One region of the Marinomonas sp. HM11-D genome, then DNA from elsewhere that is predicted to be linked to it. Evidence: predicted binding sites of a transcription regulator. Region 1 holds the regulator's gene; the other holds the start of a gene.

Region 1 (8,016 bases):
TGCAGAAACTACGCGGCCCAATGATCAGCTTAAACCCTGCAGACGATGATTATGTGGATCAAATTGAAGATCTCGCTGAACAGCGCAGTGAACTCATGGTCAAGTTAGATGTCCAACAAGCTGAAGTACGACACAAGTTCTATGAGCTTCTTAGCGCGGAGCAAATTAAAACACTTGAGTCGTTAGGTGGTAACCATTAAGCCAGTTACCGCCTAAGAGGGATCGGTTTCCCCTTCTTAGGAAGCATTAAAAAGCCGCATTCGTAACGGATGCGGCTTCTTTTTATTTACTGCGGCTTGGCGAGCAAATTAGCGTTTTTTAGCGCCGCCTTTGCTACCACCTTTTCCGCCTTTAGCATTTCCTTTGCCCTTACTTTGTGGCTTAGGTTTGAAGGCTTTTTTCTCAGGCTCGGTACGCAGAATCAAGAATAGGTCAGTGACCAATTGTGGGATCTGATCGATGCAAGACTGAGTCAGCTTCTCGCTTTCGCGGATTTGCTGCACTTCTTCGTCTTCAAACAGGCCAGATGCCACCATGAAAGGTAGTAGGCACTCCGCCACTTCCTCTTCTTTTTCAGACTCAAACCAGTAACGTTCGGTGAAGAACACACCTTCCATAAAGCCTGATGCCCATTCTTCCAGTTCGCTGAGCTCGTCTGGGTTCTGGCTCACTTCGATATCACAAGGCACTAGGAAGTCATCTTCGGACTCAAGCTCTTTCTGAAGGTCAGCAAAAAGACGAATCAATAGATTCTCGATGTGCTTTTGTTCCTTTTCAGAGGTAAACTCCGGTGTTTCCTCGAATACGATAGGCAACCACTGCGACGCTGCTGGGGCTTCTGGGCTGATCGCTAGGGCTGTTAAAAAACCGTGGGCCATGACAAAATTCTGGCAATCTTCGTGAACAGCATCAGAGTCCAAAAAGTTTTCTAGTTCTTCAAGTTCTAGGTCATCAAGAGGTTGGTGTTGCATTTAGGTTTTCCTATTATTCAATCGCGACACAGTTTAAACACATCAGTACTAAAAAACCATGAGCAAGCCGATCAAAATCGATACCGTTGCCCTTGATTTGGCCCAAAATGCGTTACAGCGTTTGGGTTATCAAGACTTTATAGGATCACAACAGATTTGTGTTGAATCCTTATTACAGGGCAACGATGTACTGGCCTTGCTGCCGACGGGGGCAGGGAAGTCGGCCATCTACCAAGTGGCATCATTGGCGCGCGCGGGGGTGGGATTGGTGGTTAGTCCGCTGATTGCGATCATGCAACAACAGGTCTCTCAGCTGCAGCAGCTGGGCATCAAAGCAGAATTCCTTAACTCGACACAAAACGGTGCCGAGCAGAACGATCTCTATTGGCGCTTACGTCATGGGGATGTGGAAATTCTCTATATGTCGCCAGAGAAATTGCTGCAAACCAGTGTTCTAGGCTTGCTTGAAGACATTGATGTGTCTTGTATCGCCATCGACGAGGCTCACTGTGTATTGCGCTGGGGCAGTCAATTTCGACCTGAATACGCGCAACTTGGTTGTTTGAAAGAGATTTTCCCTGAGGCGCCTGTGATTGCGTTAACCGGTACCTTGTTGCCGGAGAATCAAACCCAAGTCAGCGAGGCGCTGCAATTAAACTCGCCAAAGGTGGTGCGCGAAAGCGTTAACCGACCCAATATTCGTTTACAAGTCTCGCAAAAGCGCCGTGCCAAGCAGCAGCTGCTGTCGTTCCTAATGAAAGACGGCATGGCTCAGCCCGGCATTATTTATTGCCGTTCTCGTAATAAGACCGAAGAGCTAGCGCAATGGCTAAACGAACAGGGCATTTTAGCCACTTGTTACCATGCCAGCTTGTCACCGTTTGAACGGGATCAAGCGCACGAGAAATTTGCCACCGCAGCGGTACAGGTAATGGTGGCTACCACGGCCTATGGCATGGGCGTGGATTTGGAACATGTGCGCTTTGTGGTGCATATGGATTTACCCTTATCGTTAGAAAACTATGCTCAGGAGATTGGTCGTGCCGGTCGTGATGGACGTCCGGCGCAAGCTCTGTTGTTCTATGGCCTGCAGGACATTTTGCAAACTTGGCAGTTTGTGAAGCAGGAGCAGTTAGAAGACGAGTTTTGGCGTTTGATGGATTGTTTAGAACACACCGCTTGCCGTCGAAGCTCACTATTGTCGGCCTTTTCCGAAAGCTTAGACGGCAGTTGTGGGAATTGTGATCGCTGTTTACAGCCATCAAAACAGCACAATGTCACGGTGGCGGCGCAAAAACTGCTTAGCTTGGTATATCACACCAAAGGTGTCGTGCCGTTTTCATCCTTGATCAATTGCTTACTGGGCAAACGTATCAAAAGCGTGACCAATTTCACCTTAGAGCAGCATCCGCTATTTGGCCAAGGCAAAGCGTTAGACGAAACTCAGTGGAAAGCAGTGGTGCGTTTGCTGCTAGCTAAAGGGTATTTGCTGCAACAAAGTATGACACCGTTTGCGGTGGCGCTTTCGGAGAAAAGCCGTCGTGTATTGCGTGCCGAAGAGCAGCTAATCATCAGTTCGGATTGGTTTTATCCAGCGCTAAAAGAGACGGATCTGAGCCAATACAGCCAAGGCGGTTGGCATCAGTTGTTGCACTGGAGTGTTGCTAATCGGGTGTCAGAGCACTTGTCCGATGTGCAATTGCATAAGGTGTTTGAAGCCAAGCCAAGTTCATTAGCATCCTTGAGTCGCATTACTGGCTTGAGCAAAGAGTTGCTGACTAAGCTCAACGCAGAGTCTTTATTTGTGACCAACAACTTAGCCAAGGGGACTCATGACTAAGTTAGCGTTAAGTCAATTTGTGCCACAAATTGATGCCAAGATTGAAGAATGCATGGGCCAAGCTGAGCGTTATTTTAAGATTAAGCTCAAGCAGCCCAGCTATAACTTTAAGCAGCGCGGTCGCACCGCGGGCACGGCCTATTTGCAGCGTAATGAAATGCGTTTTAATACCTTTATGCTGCAACAGGATCCACAGAAGTTTATTGAGAATGTGGTGCCCCATGAAGTAGCGCATATTGTGGTACATCAGGTGTTTGGCTCTAAAGTGCGCCCCCACGGTAAAGAATGGATTGCAGTGATGGAGCATTTATTTAATGTGGAAGCCCATCGCACCCATGATTTTGAGGTGCCGAAAGTGCGCAATGCCTTTCTCTATCAATGCCAATGTCAAACCCATGAATTTACCGCCCATCGTCATGGTCGTGCCGAACGCGGGACGCAATATCTTTGTCGCAGTTGTCGCGCGCCACTGACCTTTTTGAAAAAGAAGTAAATTCCTTTAATTACTCTTTACAGCCTTGCGCATAGGGTGCTTCGCGAAAGTGGTTGTAGTAAGATAGCGCGCATCTGTTTTTTGGTAATAAAGAATGACTTCTGAGATCGATCGTAAAGAAAAACTTGAGCTGAACAAGCTTCAAAAACGCCTCCGCCGTCTAACGGGCCAAGCGATTGCTGACTTCAACATGATTGAAGAGGGCGACAAGGTCATGGTGTGTCTATCAGGTGGTAAGGACTCTTACACCATGCTAGACATTCTGATGAACCTGCAACGCAGTGCGCCTATCAGTTTTGAAATCATCGCGGTGAACCTGGACCAGAAACAACCTGGTTTCCCTGAGCATATCCTGCCTGAATACTTGTCTCAGATCGGTGTGAACTACCACATTCTGGAAAAAGACACCTACAGCATTGTGAAAGAAGTGGTGCCAGAAGGTAAGACAACTTGTGGTCTGTGTTCACGTTTGCGTCGTGGTTCTCTTTACGGCTTTGCAGAAGAAATTGGCGCCACGAAAATTGCGTTGGGTCACCACCGTGATGACATTCTGGAAACCTTGTTTTTGAACATGTTCTTCGGCGGTAAGCTGAAATCCATGCCACCTAAGCTACTAAGCGATGATGGCAAGCATGTAGTGATTCGCCCATTGGCGTACTGTAAAGAAGCGGACATTGAGGAATACTCTTTACTAAAGTCTTTCCCAATCATCCCTTGCAATCTTTGTGGCTCTCAGGAAAATCTACAGCGTCAAGTTGTGAAGGAAATGCTTCAAAGCTGGGATAAACAATTCCCAGGCCGTGTGGATACCATGTTCTCAGCAGTTCAAAATGTGGTACCGTCTCATTTGGCGGATACTGAACTGTTTGACTTCAAGGGCTTGAAGCAATCGGAAGATGCATTTAAACGCTTAAATATTATCGAGCTTTAACTTTAAAGGAAGCAGTATGTCGATGAAGAAAATTCTACCAGTTGTTCTTGGGACGGCCGTATCATTCTCTGCGAGTGCAGCGAACACATTCGAAGGCAGTCTAAATAATGAAGCTGTGAAAGTTGATGTGAGTCTTGATCAAGGTAAATACTTTTTGGATCTTGGCGGCATGTACCATTCTGATGATGGCAAATATGGCTACATCGGTGCGCACATCGAGGACATCAATACTGCGAAAGATTATCCTGTTCAAATCGGTCTAGGTGCGCGTCTATTGGCGATTGACACGGAATACGATGTGGACAACGCAGGTATGGCAATGGCGTTAGGTGGTTTCTACCGTTACACCTTCCCGAAAGCAAACCGATTCAGCGTGCAAGGTTCTTTGTACTACGCACCTAAAGTCTTGTCGTTCCAAAATATCGACAGCGTTTACCAAGCGGAAATCCGTGGTGAATACCGTACATTGCGTAATGCTCGCGTATTCTTGCGCTACGGCCTGACTCATGTGGATCTAGAGAGCTACTCTGACGATCCAGACATGGACAAGAGCTTTGGTCTTGGTATTTCAACTACGTTCTAAGACGTGGTTGAAACCGATAAGCAATAAAAAAGGTGGCCTAAGCCACCTTTTTTATTGTGCGTGAGAAGGGAAGTTACTCGCCTTCAAATGCACATAATGCGAATACAGGAATATCCATTTCCTGGATCTTAGCACTACCACCCAGATCTGGAAGATCGATGATTGCCGCCACTTCTTTAATAGAGGCGCCTTGTTGCTGCAACAGCGTCATGGCTGCAACTAAGGTGCCACCTGTGGCAATCAGATCATCAAATAAAAGCACTTGTGCACCTTGGTGCACAGCGCCTTCTTGGATTTCTAATTCAGCACTACCGTACTCCAAGTCGTAAGCTTGAGAGATGGTTTTGCCTGGCAATTTACCCTTTTTACGAACCAATACCAAAGGCTTGTGTAATTCGTAAGCCAATACCGACGCAATCAAGAAACCACGAGCATCGATACAGGCAATGTGCGTGATGTCACTGTCGATGTAACGGTGTACATACGCATCGACCACCATGCGCAGACCTTTAGGGTCGCTAAAGATTGGTGTGATGTCACGGAAGCTGATACCTGGCTTTGGCCAATCTTCAACGGTACGAATTAAAGACTTAAAGTAAAAGTCGTCAAATAGCATAGGTAAACCTTAATAACTGCTTAATTAAACATGCTCAATGGTAGCACATTCGCCAGCGGCACCGACTAGTTTCTCCATTTCTGGAAGATTAATAATAGAGATCTCTTTGCCATCTACATCAATCAAGCCATTTTTCTGGAAACGTGTCATCACGCGGCTTACGGTTTCAACCGCAAGACCTAGGTAGTTGCCGATTTCACCACGAGACATGGATAGACGGAACGCAGTTGCTGAGTAGCCACGCTTTTTGAAACGGTGCGATAGATTCAGTAGGAAAGATGCGACCTTCTCGTCGGCGTTTTTCTTACCTAGCAATACCATCATTTGTTGGTCGTCACAGATTTTACGGCTCATCAAACGGAATAGCTGGTGTTTAAGCGATGGAATTTGCGAAGACAGTTGTTCTAGGTGTGCAAATGGGATTTCACAAACCGTAGTCGTTTCTAGTGCTTTAGCAGAAACAGGGTAATGGTTCTCATCAATACCACTTAGACCTACTAACTCACTTGGGCAGTAGAAACCTGTGATTTGTTCTTCGCCAGAGTTAGTGATGTTGTAAGTTTTAAGAGTCCCCGTACGCACCGCAAATACAGAATCGAACTCTTCACCTTGATGGAATAAGATTTCGCCTTTCTTTAGAGGGCGTTTACGTTCGATGATTTGGTCTAAGCGGTTAACGTCTTCATCCGCCAATGCAATAGGCAAACAAAGTGCGCTTAGGCTGCAGTTTTGACATTGCGAAGTCAATTTACTGTTAAAGCGGTTGTTTGAATTAGAAATTGCCATGGAAACTCTCCCTGAGCTCGATCGGGTAATTTATATAACTTTTGAAAAAGTAGAATTAGAAGTTAGGTATTTATCAAACGCCATGCAGACACAGCGTACGAGTAATCGTCCTACTTCTGTAATTTTTATTTGAACATCACTGTCTTGATAATATACCGTTATAACACCATCTTCCTGTAAATTGTGCAAAGAATTCAATTCATCCTGAAAATAGTCTTTAAAATCAATGCCAAATTTAGCCTCGATATCGCGGCTATTGAGTTCGTTGTGACACAGCAACTGCATAATCACGGCGTGACGAATACGGTCATCCTGACTACTGATGTAGCCCTTCATAATTGCCAACTGGCCATTTTCAATGCTGTTTTGGTATAACGACAGGTCAGTGTGGTTCTGGAAATAAGCGTTGCTAACTTGGCTGATGGCTGACACGCCAAATGCCAACAAATCGGTTTCTGCATGGGTAGTATACCCTTGGAAATTGCGCTGCAGGTGACCTTCTTGTTGCGCTTTTGTTAAGGAATCATCAGGTTTGGCAAAATGGTCCATACCAATGTAGACATAGCCTGCATCAGTCAGTTTATCGATGCTTAACTTTAACAACGCCAATTTCTGATCTGGCGATGGTAAGTCTTCCTCTAGGATACGTCGTTGTGGTGCGAAACGCTGTGGCAAGTGCGCGTAGTTAAACACTGAAATACGGTCAGGCGATAGCGCAATGACTTTATCCAATGTGGCGCTGAAACCTTCCAAAGTTTGCTTTGGTAAGCCGTAAATCAAATCAAAGTTGACTGAACGGTAACCAAGGTCACGTACATCAGCCATTACTTCAGTCACTAACTCTAGTGATTGAGTACGGTGAATGGCTTTTTGTACGTCTTCATTAAAGTCTTGAATACCCAAGCTGACACGGTTAAAGCCAAGGCGCTTCAATAGCTCTAGTTTTGAACGGTTCACTTCGCGCGGGTCAATTTCAATGCTGTAATCTTGAGTGCCGTCATTGACCAAATTAAAGTGTTCTTTAATGTTGTCAAACAGGGTTTCAAGGTTTTCTTCGCTTAGGAAAGTCGGCGTGCCTCCGCCAAAATGCAGCTGTGTCACAGGACGTGCTTGGTCAATCATCAAGGCACGCAAACGCATTTCTTCACCGAGTAACTCCACATACTCAGCGCCCTTATCGTACTGCTTAGTAACAATTTTATTGCAGGCACAGTAGTAACAAAGATGCGCGCAGAACGGCACGTGGAAATATAAGCTTAATGGCGATCGTGAGGGCTCAAGCATCTTACCGATCAATTCCATCTTGCTGATCTCGGTAGTGAACTGCGGGGCAGTTGGGTAAGACGTGTATCGAGGGCCAGCAAGGTTGTATTTTTGGATAAGTTTGGAGTCCCAAAGCATAACGACGTTTCCTATTAAAATTGCTAATGGGAGTTTACTCGCATCCTTGATTTACTCGCTGATGTAGATCAATTGTTGGCACTATCCAAGGTGAGAAAGCAGATTTTTCAAATAGGGAATGCTGTACAAACCGTAGACGATGATAAGAACACCGAAGATCCATTTTAAGTAGAGTTGTTGCCAAAGGGTCTTTAGCTGTTGCGCGAAGAGTCCAGCTAACAACATGGCGGGTAAGGTGCCTAGTGCGAACCCTAGCATGGCCGTCATGGAGAGTGAGATAGAGCCTAGTGACGTCGCCCATAATACGGTCGAGTAAACCAATCCACATGGTAGCCAACCCCAAACAAACCCCGCGGCGAGGGCTTGTGCTGGATTTTGAATCGGTAGAAAAGCCT
Region 2 (8,016 bases), on a different contig from region 1:
ATAATTAGCACCGTCTTGCCGTAGCTGGCTTCATCCAATGTGTTCAGCACCAACTCGGCGGTTTCACTGTCTAAGCTTGAACAAGGCTCATCCAATAGCCAGATGTCGGCTTGACTTAATAATGCACGGGCGATCGACAAACGCTGCATTTGACCGCCTGACAGGCCTGTGCCCGCTTCACTGATGGCGGTATCCCAACCAAAACGCAAGCTGCCGACAAAGTCCCAACATTGAGCTTTGATCAAGGCATTACGTAACGCATCATCAGCACAGTGCCCTAACCCTAATTCTAAGTTTTGACGGATGGTGCCTTGCACCCACTCGGGTGTTTGTGGCAACCAGGCTAAGCGTCGTCGCCATGCCGGCAAGTCATTGACTTTTAAAGGCTCACCTTCGATCAAAAACCTACCCTGAAAATGCTGCTCGAAACCCAGTAGGATAGCCATCAGACTGGATTTCCCCACCCCCGATTGACCTCTTAGCCAGACGCGATCTTTCGCTTTAATTTGTGCGTTCAAATTTGCTAGACGTGTACGACCTGCTTCTGACCAATGCACATATTGAAACTCAATCAGCGGCGTCGCCATCGTCTTGGCCGCCGCAGATTCTGCGACCTTGGTTAAATCCTCTTGATCCGATTGCGTGACTGCCAAGACCTCGGCGATCTGCGTCGCTGCGGCTTCTGCTTTTTGTTTAGCATGGTAGTCATTACCGAGCTGGCGCAGGGGCAAATAAAATTCGGGCGCCAGTAACAGTAAATAAAAGGCCGCAAATAGACTCACCGGTGCCACGCCCACTTGCCATGGTAATTGTTCCAATAAGCCAAGCCCCAAATAGAGAGCGACCATGGCAATGGCTACGGAAGAAAACAACTCAAGAGTCGCGGTCGACAAGAATGCCAAACGCAGCACGCCCATGGTGGTTTTCTGATATTCACTGGCCGTTAGCGACAAGCGCTCGCGCGCGATTTCCGTCTGCTCCAAGCGTTTCAGCTCAGCCATGCCTTGATTGAGATCCATAAACTGATTCGACAGCAGCGACAGCACTTTGAACTGCTTACGGTTGGCATTGGCAGCCTTATGACCGACTAAGATCATAAAGAAGATCACCAAGGGCGCGGTCAGGGCAAAGATAAAAAAGGCAACCCAAGAGACCGGCAACACTGACACCAGAATGGTCAGCGGTACAAAGGTAACCAGAAACACCTGCCCCACATAACGACTGTAATAGTCATCTAGGGCATCGACTTGCTCATAAACACGGGTAGATAAACCCGCATCCTCATCCAGTCCCAAACGCTTTGGCCCGAGATGGGTCAAATGATCGATTAATCGTTTGCGAAGTGAAAAGCGGATATTTCGACTGGCGGTGGCACTCATTTGTTCACGCATGAACTGCAACACAGCCTTTAACAGGAAAGCACCACCCGCTAAGGCGGCGGCCTTGAGAGGCAATTGCCCCTCAAGGACTAGATCAGCAAATACTGTTGCCAAGCCTAAGGCTTGTGCCACGATCGCTAACGCGATTAAGACCCCTAACCATTTCACTGCTTGAAAGCGTCTTTTTTCCACCTGCTGTAAGTCGAAAAGAAACTGCTGTTCTGGCGTCTTAACCCGTTTGCGCATCGCAATAGCCTTAAATCATAAGGTGATTAGCCTTGATTGTCTTACATTGAATCTTCTGGAGATTCACCGTCGTAACCTGAAAACTCAAGCCAGACAGCATTAATGATGCCGAATGAACACGCAAGTAGAACACCCAACACCCAAGCAAAATACCACATAATGACTCCTTAAATTTGGGGCAGGTACCCTGCCCCACTGCATCTTAGTAAAGTGAGTGAGAGTTTTTAGCGATGTGCTCTTTAGTCAAACGACCAAACATCACAAAGTAACTCCATACAGTGTAGGACAATACAATCGGTACGAAGATACAGGCCACCACAAACATGATCATCATAGTGGTTTCACTTGATGTCGCATCCCACATAGTCAGACTCATACTTGGGAAAGTAGAAGACGGCATTAGGAATGGGAACATAGAGCCACCCGCAGTCATGATGATGCCAGCAATACCCAGTGATGATAGTAGGAATGCCATACCACCACGGCCCGCTGCGCCCATCAACCCCGCTAGCAACATGCCACCGATACCAACAATCGGAGCCAGAATCAGAGCAGGGAAAACACTGTAGTTGGCTAGCCAAGCACCCGCTTGAACTTCGGCTGTTTTCATTAGTGGTGTCATAGCAGAGTTACCATCGAACTCACTGGTGATCACGTAACCATCAATACCGTAGGCTAACCAAACACCCGCTAGAGCAAACAACACCGCCGTTAACACACCTGACACCATGGTTGCTTTACGCACTTTGGCAAATAGGTTGCCCTCAGTTTTCAATAGCAACCATGCGCCACCTTGTGTCACTAGCATTAGCAAGCTCACTAGACCACATAGAATCGCAAATGGGTTAAGCAATGCGAAGAATGAGCCTGTGTAGGTCACACGTAGGTATTCGTCAAACTGGAATGGTACGCCTTGTAGTAGGTTACCAAACGCCACACCAAAGATGATTGGTGGAACAGCCGAACCAAAGCCAATAGCCCAGTCCCAGTTTTTACGCCATTTGGTACCGTCAAGCTTAGAACGGTAATCAAAACCGATTGGGCGGAAGAACAAAGCCGCCAAGGTTAGGATCATCGCCATGTAAAAGCCTGAGAACGAGGTTGCGTATACTACTGGCCAAGCCGCAAACAAGGCACCACCTGCTGTAATAAACCATACTTGGTTACCATCCCAGTGTGGGGCAATCGAGTTGATCATAATACGGCGCTCTGAATCGTCTTTTGAAATGACGTTCAAAAGCGAACCAACGCCCATATCAAAGCCGTCCGTGATGGCGAAACCGATTAGCAATACGCCAACCAATACCCACCAGATGACTTTCAGCATTTCGTAATCCATCTTAAACCTCCTGCGCTTTAAGCTGGTCTGTTTCTTTTTCTAGCGCATAGCGGCCAGTGTGCAGACTTGAAGGACCTTTCTTCGCGAAACGAATCATCAAGTACATTTCTGCAATCAAGAACACAGTGTACAAAGCAGTCATTAAACCAAGTGACAACCAAATTTGGCCCGTTGTTAGGTTCGATACCGCCACGTGTACAGGCAGTACTTCACCAATCGCCCAAGGCTGACGACCGTATTCGGCAACAAACCAACCTGTTTCACAGGCAATCCATGGCAACGGTAGCGTGAACATAATGGCTTTTAGGAACAGACGGTTTTGACCAATACGACGACGTGCGTTTTGGTAGAAAGCAAAAGCGAATGTCACCAACATCAGGAAGCCAGCTGCCACCATGATACGAAAAGCAAAGAACAGCGGCGCGACTTTAGGGATTGAGTAATCCACTGCCATATCAAGCTGCTCTGGTGTGACGTTGTTGATGTCATCGGTAAAGGCTGTCACCAATAAGCCATAACCCAAATCGTCTTTTACTTTTTCGAAGTTTTCGATCACTTGTGGGTCTTCGTTACCAGAACGTAGCTCAGCTAGTAGCTGATTAGCGTAGATACCGTTGATAATGCGTTGGCGGTGGTATTCTTTTAGCTCTTTAATACCCACCACTTCTTCATCTAATGAACGAGTGGCAATCAAGCCCATCAAGCCAGGTATACGCAACGCATATTCTGTTTCTTCAAGCTCTTGATTCGGGAAACCAATGATGGTGAACGGCGCTGGCGCTTCGTGTGTTTCCCACTCAGCCTCAACAGCAGCCAACTTCACACGCTGTACTTCACCTAACTCATAACCTGACTCGTCACCAAGAATGATAACGCTCAAAGTAGCCGCTAGACCGAACGCTGAAGCGATGGCAAACGAACGACGCGCAAAGGCCAAGTCACGATTTTTAAGTAGGTAGTAGCTTGAGATCACCAATACAAAGATAGCGCCCGTTACGTAACCCGCTGAAACCGTGTGAACAAATTTCACCTGCGCCACTGGGTTAAATAGCAACGCACCAAAGTCCACCAATTCCATACGCATGGTTTGGTAGTTGAACTCAGAACCGACTGGGTTTTGCATCCAACCGTTGGCGATCAAGATCCACAGTGCAGACAAGTTAGAACCTAGCGCTACCAGCCAAGTCACCATTAAGTGCTTAACTTTGCTTAAACGGTCCCAACCAAAGAAGAACAAACCAACCAAGGTTGATTCAAGGAAGAAGGCCATCAAACCTTCGATTGCCAAGGGCGCACCGAAGATGTCACCTACGTAATGCGAGTAGTAAGACCAGTTTGTCCCGAACTGGAACTCCATGGTCAAACCGGTTGTAACACCTAAGGCGAAGTTGATACCAAACAACTTACCCCAAAAGCGCACCATGTCCTTGTACACCTGCTTGCCTGTGATGACGTACACGGACTCCATAATCGCAAGTAGGAAAGAAAGGCCGAGGGTCAGAGGTACAAACAAAAAGTGGTACATGGCCGTTAGCGCAAACTGGAACCGCGAGAGCTCTACAACTGCTTCATTAATCATGATCTTAACCCATGTCTAACGTAAGAAAACGGCGGCTCTTCCGAGGCACTTCAATGCTCTTATTGCTTTTGGTCGCCAACAAACACCAAATCATTCACGAAATGTATGACTGGCATACACGTGAATTATTTATTAGCAAGGCTTATGGGTCATTGCGATAGATCAATAAATGACACTAATGACTTCACTCTTGTTCAACTTACTCAATCTTTACAACAAGAAAGCAGGTTTATAACACTCAACACGAAGTGGCATAACACCATAAGCAGTGCTTCGGCGCATATTAGATTCTCATTATTTATACGAGTCAACACAAAAAGTAATAAGCTTATATCTTTTTGGGATATGTTATTTTTTCATATAACCATGGGCGATAAAAAATCCTTATGGTTACCACTTTGCTTGCCGTTGGCTCTTAATCGCGCCTCGCTGTTTTTTGCTATCCAAGCGTTTGCGCTGGGAGCTCTTAGTGGGTTTAGTCGGACGACGCACCTTCTGTGGCCGATTAGCGTCAAGAATTAACGCCAGCAAGCGCGCCAAGGCATCCTCACGGTTAGCTTCTTGGGTACGAAACTGTTGCGCCTTGATGACTAAAATACCGTCTTTGGAGATACGACTATCGTTTAACGACAGCAATTGCTCTTTAATTCTTTGCGGCAAAGACGATTGCAAAATATCAAAACGCAAATGAATCGCGCTGGAGACCTTGTTGACGTTTTGACCGCCCGCCCCTTGAGCGCGAATTGCGGTCATTTCAATTTCATGATCGGGTATTTCTACGGTATTCGAGATTTTTAACGCCATGTCTTCGCTCAATTGCTTCTTTATTGAGCCATTATTGTAACAGGGCGACCTGCTTTCATAATGTTACTTCGCATCTTTTGACAAGTTCGTTACAATCACTGTCCTTTTTGATTTAAGACTGGAGCCATCAGTGACACTATTTCGTCCATGCATCGACCTACACCAAGGCAAAGTGAAACAGATTGTAGGGGGGAGTTTGAATGACACTGGCGCTAAAGAGAACTTTATTAGCGACTACGACGCCGCATATTACGCCAACCTGTATCGCGAACATGCGATCACCGGTGGTCATGTTATTGCGCTTGGCAAAGACCACGAGAACAAATTAGAGGCACTGAGCGCACTTCGAGCTTACCCAAATGGCTTACAGTACGGCGGCGGTGTGACCGTTAAAAATGCTGCAGAATACTTAAAAGCCGGTGCGTCCCACGTTATCGTCACGTCTTACCTATTTGAAAACGGTGAGTTCTCTTGGGACCGTCTAGATCAAATTAAACGAGAAACAGGTACCGAGCGCTTAGTATTGGACTTAAGCTGCCGTCGTGTCGGCAATAGTTGGTTTATCGCTACGGACCGTTGGCAGACCATCACTTCTACAGAAGTGAACATGGAAAACTTAGTCGAGCTTGCTAACCACTGTGATGAGTTCTTAATTCATGCGGCGGACGTGGAAGGCCTACAAGCCGGTATCGATGAAAAGCTAGTAGCACTGTTAGGCCAAGGCTGTCCAATCGATGTTACTTACGCTGGTGGTGCGCGCTCATTAGAGGATCTAAAGCGAGTGCATGAGCTGTCTAATGGCCAGGTAGATTTGACCATCGGCAGCGCCCTAGACATCTTCGGTGGCAAAGGTGTCACCCTAGAAGATTGCATTAACTGGAACCGCCAACAGTAAATATCCCCATTAAATCGAGGGTTCTTTACATGGCCCTCGATTTGTTGCGCATTCGCTGACTCGACATCCCTGCCCCATTACCGCATACTTGGCGCACATCATATTTACATTAGGAAACATTTCGACTATGAGGATCTTTCGTACTGGTTTTGTTCTACTTCCCTTGTTGTTAGCGGCGTGTTCCTTTCCGACAAAACCGACTTCCTCTGACTCTACTGTAAACGAAGTTGGTGCACTGGGTAACACGAAGGCTGAACAGCCTTCAGCCACTCAGTCAACGCAAGAGAACGAGACAACAAAACCCGAGCTATCGAATCAAGAGCTGTTGGCACAATACAAGTCCTTACAGACACTGGCGCGCCAAAACATTCAAGAATTGGAAACTCGTCTTGGCCAGACCATCAGCAAACCAAGTTTATCGATTCCTTCGACTAATGATGTGGCGATGCTGAAGAGCAAGGTTAACGAGCTACAAGAGTTTACCAGTGATTTGACTGGCCAGATTGTGGAATTAGACAAACGCGTTATGGAACGTCGTGATCAGCCGAAAAAAGGTGATCAGCTGCAAGTTCATTTGTCTGCGTTGGAAGTCGATAACCAGAAGTCATTTAAAGCACAGCCGTTAGTCGGCAACTGGGTGCGTGGTGAATCAAGAGTGGTTCGCTTAAATGAAAACTTCTTGATGGGCAATGCCACATCAGAGCCATTAAATCTAACTTACACCGAAACCTACCAAATCATTATGAATGAAAAACTGATTGGTACCTTTGGTCCGAATCGCAGCAAATACGAGTTAGAATTTGATGCGCCAACGTCTGATCAAAAGGGTCAGATCGTCGGCACCTTAAAAATTCGTATTCCAGATTAGATTCAATGAGCTGGGGAAGCCTTTCGCTGGGCTTCCTCTGCTTCCTCAAGTGTTTCTACAGTCCGCACCAACTTCGCTGGCACCATCACCGATAACGACTTCGGCATCACTTCCACCAAAAGCTGTTCCGCTTCTCGGTTTTCCCCGTCTAATACATAGGACACCAAACCACCGTCTTTGGCCTCTAATTTAACGCGATAAGCGGTAGTATGATGCACCCCTTCGTACTCGTGATCTTCATAACGATTGGTTAAACCATGTCCAACCAGTTCCAACAGGTTCAAAATTTGTGGACGATCAGGAGACAACCAAGTTAAATCCATCTCACCATCGGTGAGATCTGGTGCTCCGCGCCCTTGAGCAAGCAAGGTGGTCACGGGCGCCGCATTCGCAATCGTCAGGCTGGGTGTATTGATTTCGATCGCTTCTTGATCGTTCATCTGCACCTTATAAACCGTACTTTGATTATCCCCTACGGCTTCAGATAAACCTTGTAAATAGGCCAGCTGACCGCTGGTATTTTTCTTCGCACGATCGGCTTTCTCGATCATTTTTTGCTCAAAGCCAACGCCACACAGTAATAACATCACTTCATCATTACAAAGTGCCGTATCAATGCGACTTTCCACCCCTTCAATCAGCGCCATACAAGCGGTCTGGATTGGGTTGATCTTCACTCCCACACCACACAAAGCATGGCTCAAGGCATTCGCGGTCCCCAACGGAATGATGCCCAATTTGACCTGCGTATTAACCAGCTCTTGGGCCACCTCAGCAACAGTACCATCACCACCACAAGCAATGATCACATCAGGATGCTTGCGCAGTGCCTTTTGTGCCCAATAACTGCCGTTATGCTTTTCTGACGTAGTGCGAATGGTAATGTCGTAGTAAGGCGCTAGCAGC

What was found. Region 1 encodes FNR, which switches genes on or off when oxygen is low (the NO sensors DNR and NnrR bind a similar motif). Its sites were predicted from a motif close to TTGATNTANATCAA; they were not measured.
Region 2: a site for FNR is predicted at 4,696-4,709, ahead of ACOSVP_RS05885 (cytochrome ubiquinol oxidase subunit I). Genes of this name have one in related genera too.

Annotation. Positions count from the first base shown of each region.
Region 1 covers NZ_JBMMKT010000002.1:274,593-282,608, forward strand. The annotation lists gene ACOSVP_RS03680 (Spy/CpxP family protein refolding chaperone) at 1-200, shown strand, start outside; gene ACOSVP_RS03685 (YecA/YgfB family protein) at 309-971, opposite strand; gene ACOSVP_RS03690 (RecQ family ATP-dependent DNA helicase) at 1,030-2,811, shown strand; gene ACOSVP_RS03695 (SprT family zinc-dependent metalloprotease) at 2,804-3,304, shown strand; gene ttcA (tRNA 2-thiocytidine(32) synthetase TtcA) at 3,399-4,235, shown strand; gene ACOSVP_RS03705 (YfaZ family outer membrane protein) at 4,252-4,818, shown strand; gene ACOSVP_RS03710 (adenine phosphoribosyltransferase) at 4,892-5,434, opposite strand; gene fnr (fumarate/nitrate reduction transcriptional regulator Fnr) at 5,459-6,220, opposite strand; gene hemN (oxygen-independent coproporphyrinogen III oxidase) at 6,251-7,621, opposite strand; gene ACOSVP_RS03725 (sulfite exporter TauE/SafE family protein) at 7,703-8,016, opposite strand, start outside.
Region 2 covers NZ_JBMMKT010000003.1:287,040-295,055, forward strand. The annotation lists gene cydD (thiol reductant ABC exporter subunit CydD) at 1-1,625, opposite strand, end outside; gene cydX (cytochrome bd-I oxidase subunit CydX) at 1,667-1,783, opposite strand; gene cydB (cytochrome d ubiquinol oxidase subunit II) at 1,828-2,964, opposite strand; gene ACOSVP_RS05885 (cytochrome ubiquinol oxidase subunit I) at 2,966-4,543, opposite strand; gene arfB (alternative ribosome rescue aminoacyl-tRNA hydrolase ArfB) at 4,934-5,347, opposite strand; gene hisA (phosphoribosylformimino-5-aminoimidazole carboxamide ribotide isomerase) at 5,478-6,242, shown strand; gene ACOSVP_RS05900 (hypothetical protein) at 6,370-7,110, shown strand; gene ACOSVP_RS05905 (diacylglycerol kinase family protein) at 7,113-8,016, opposite strand, start outside.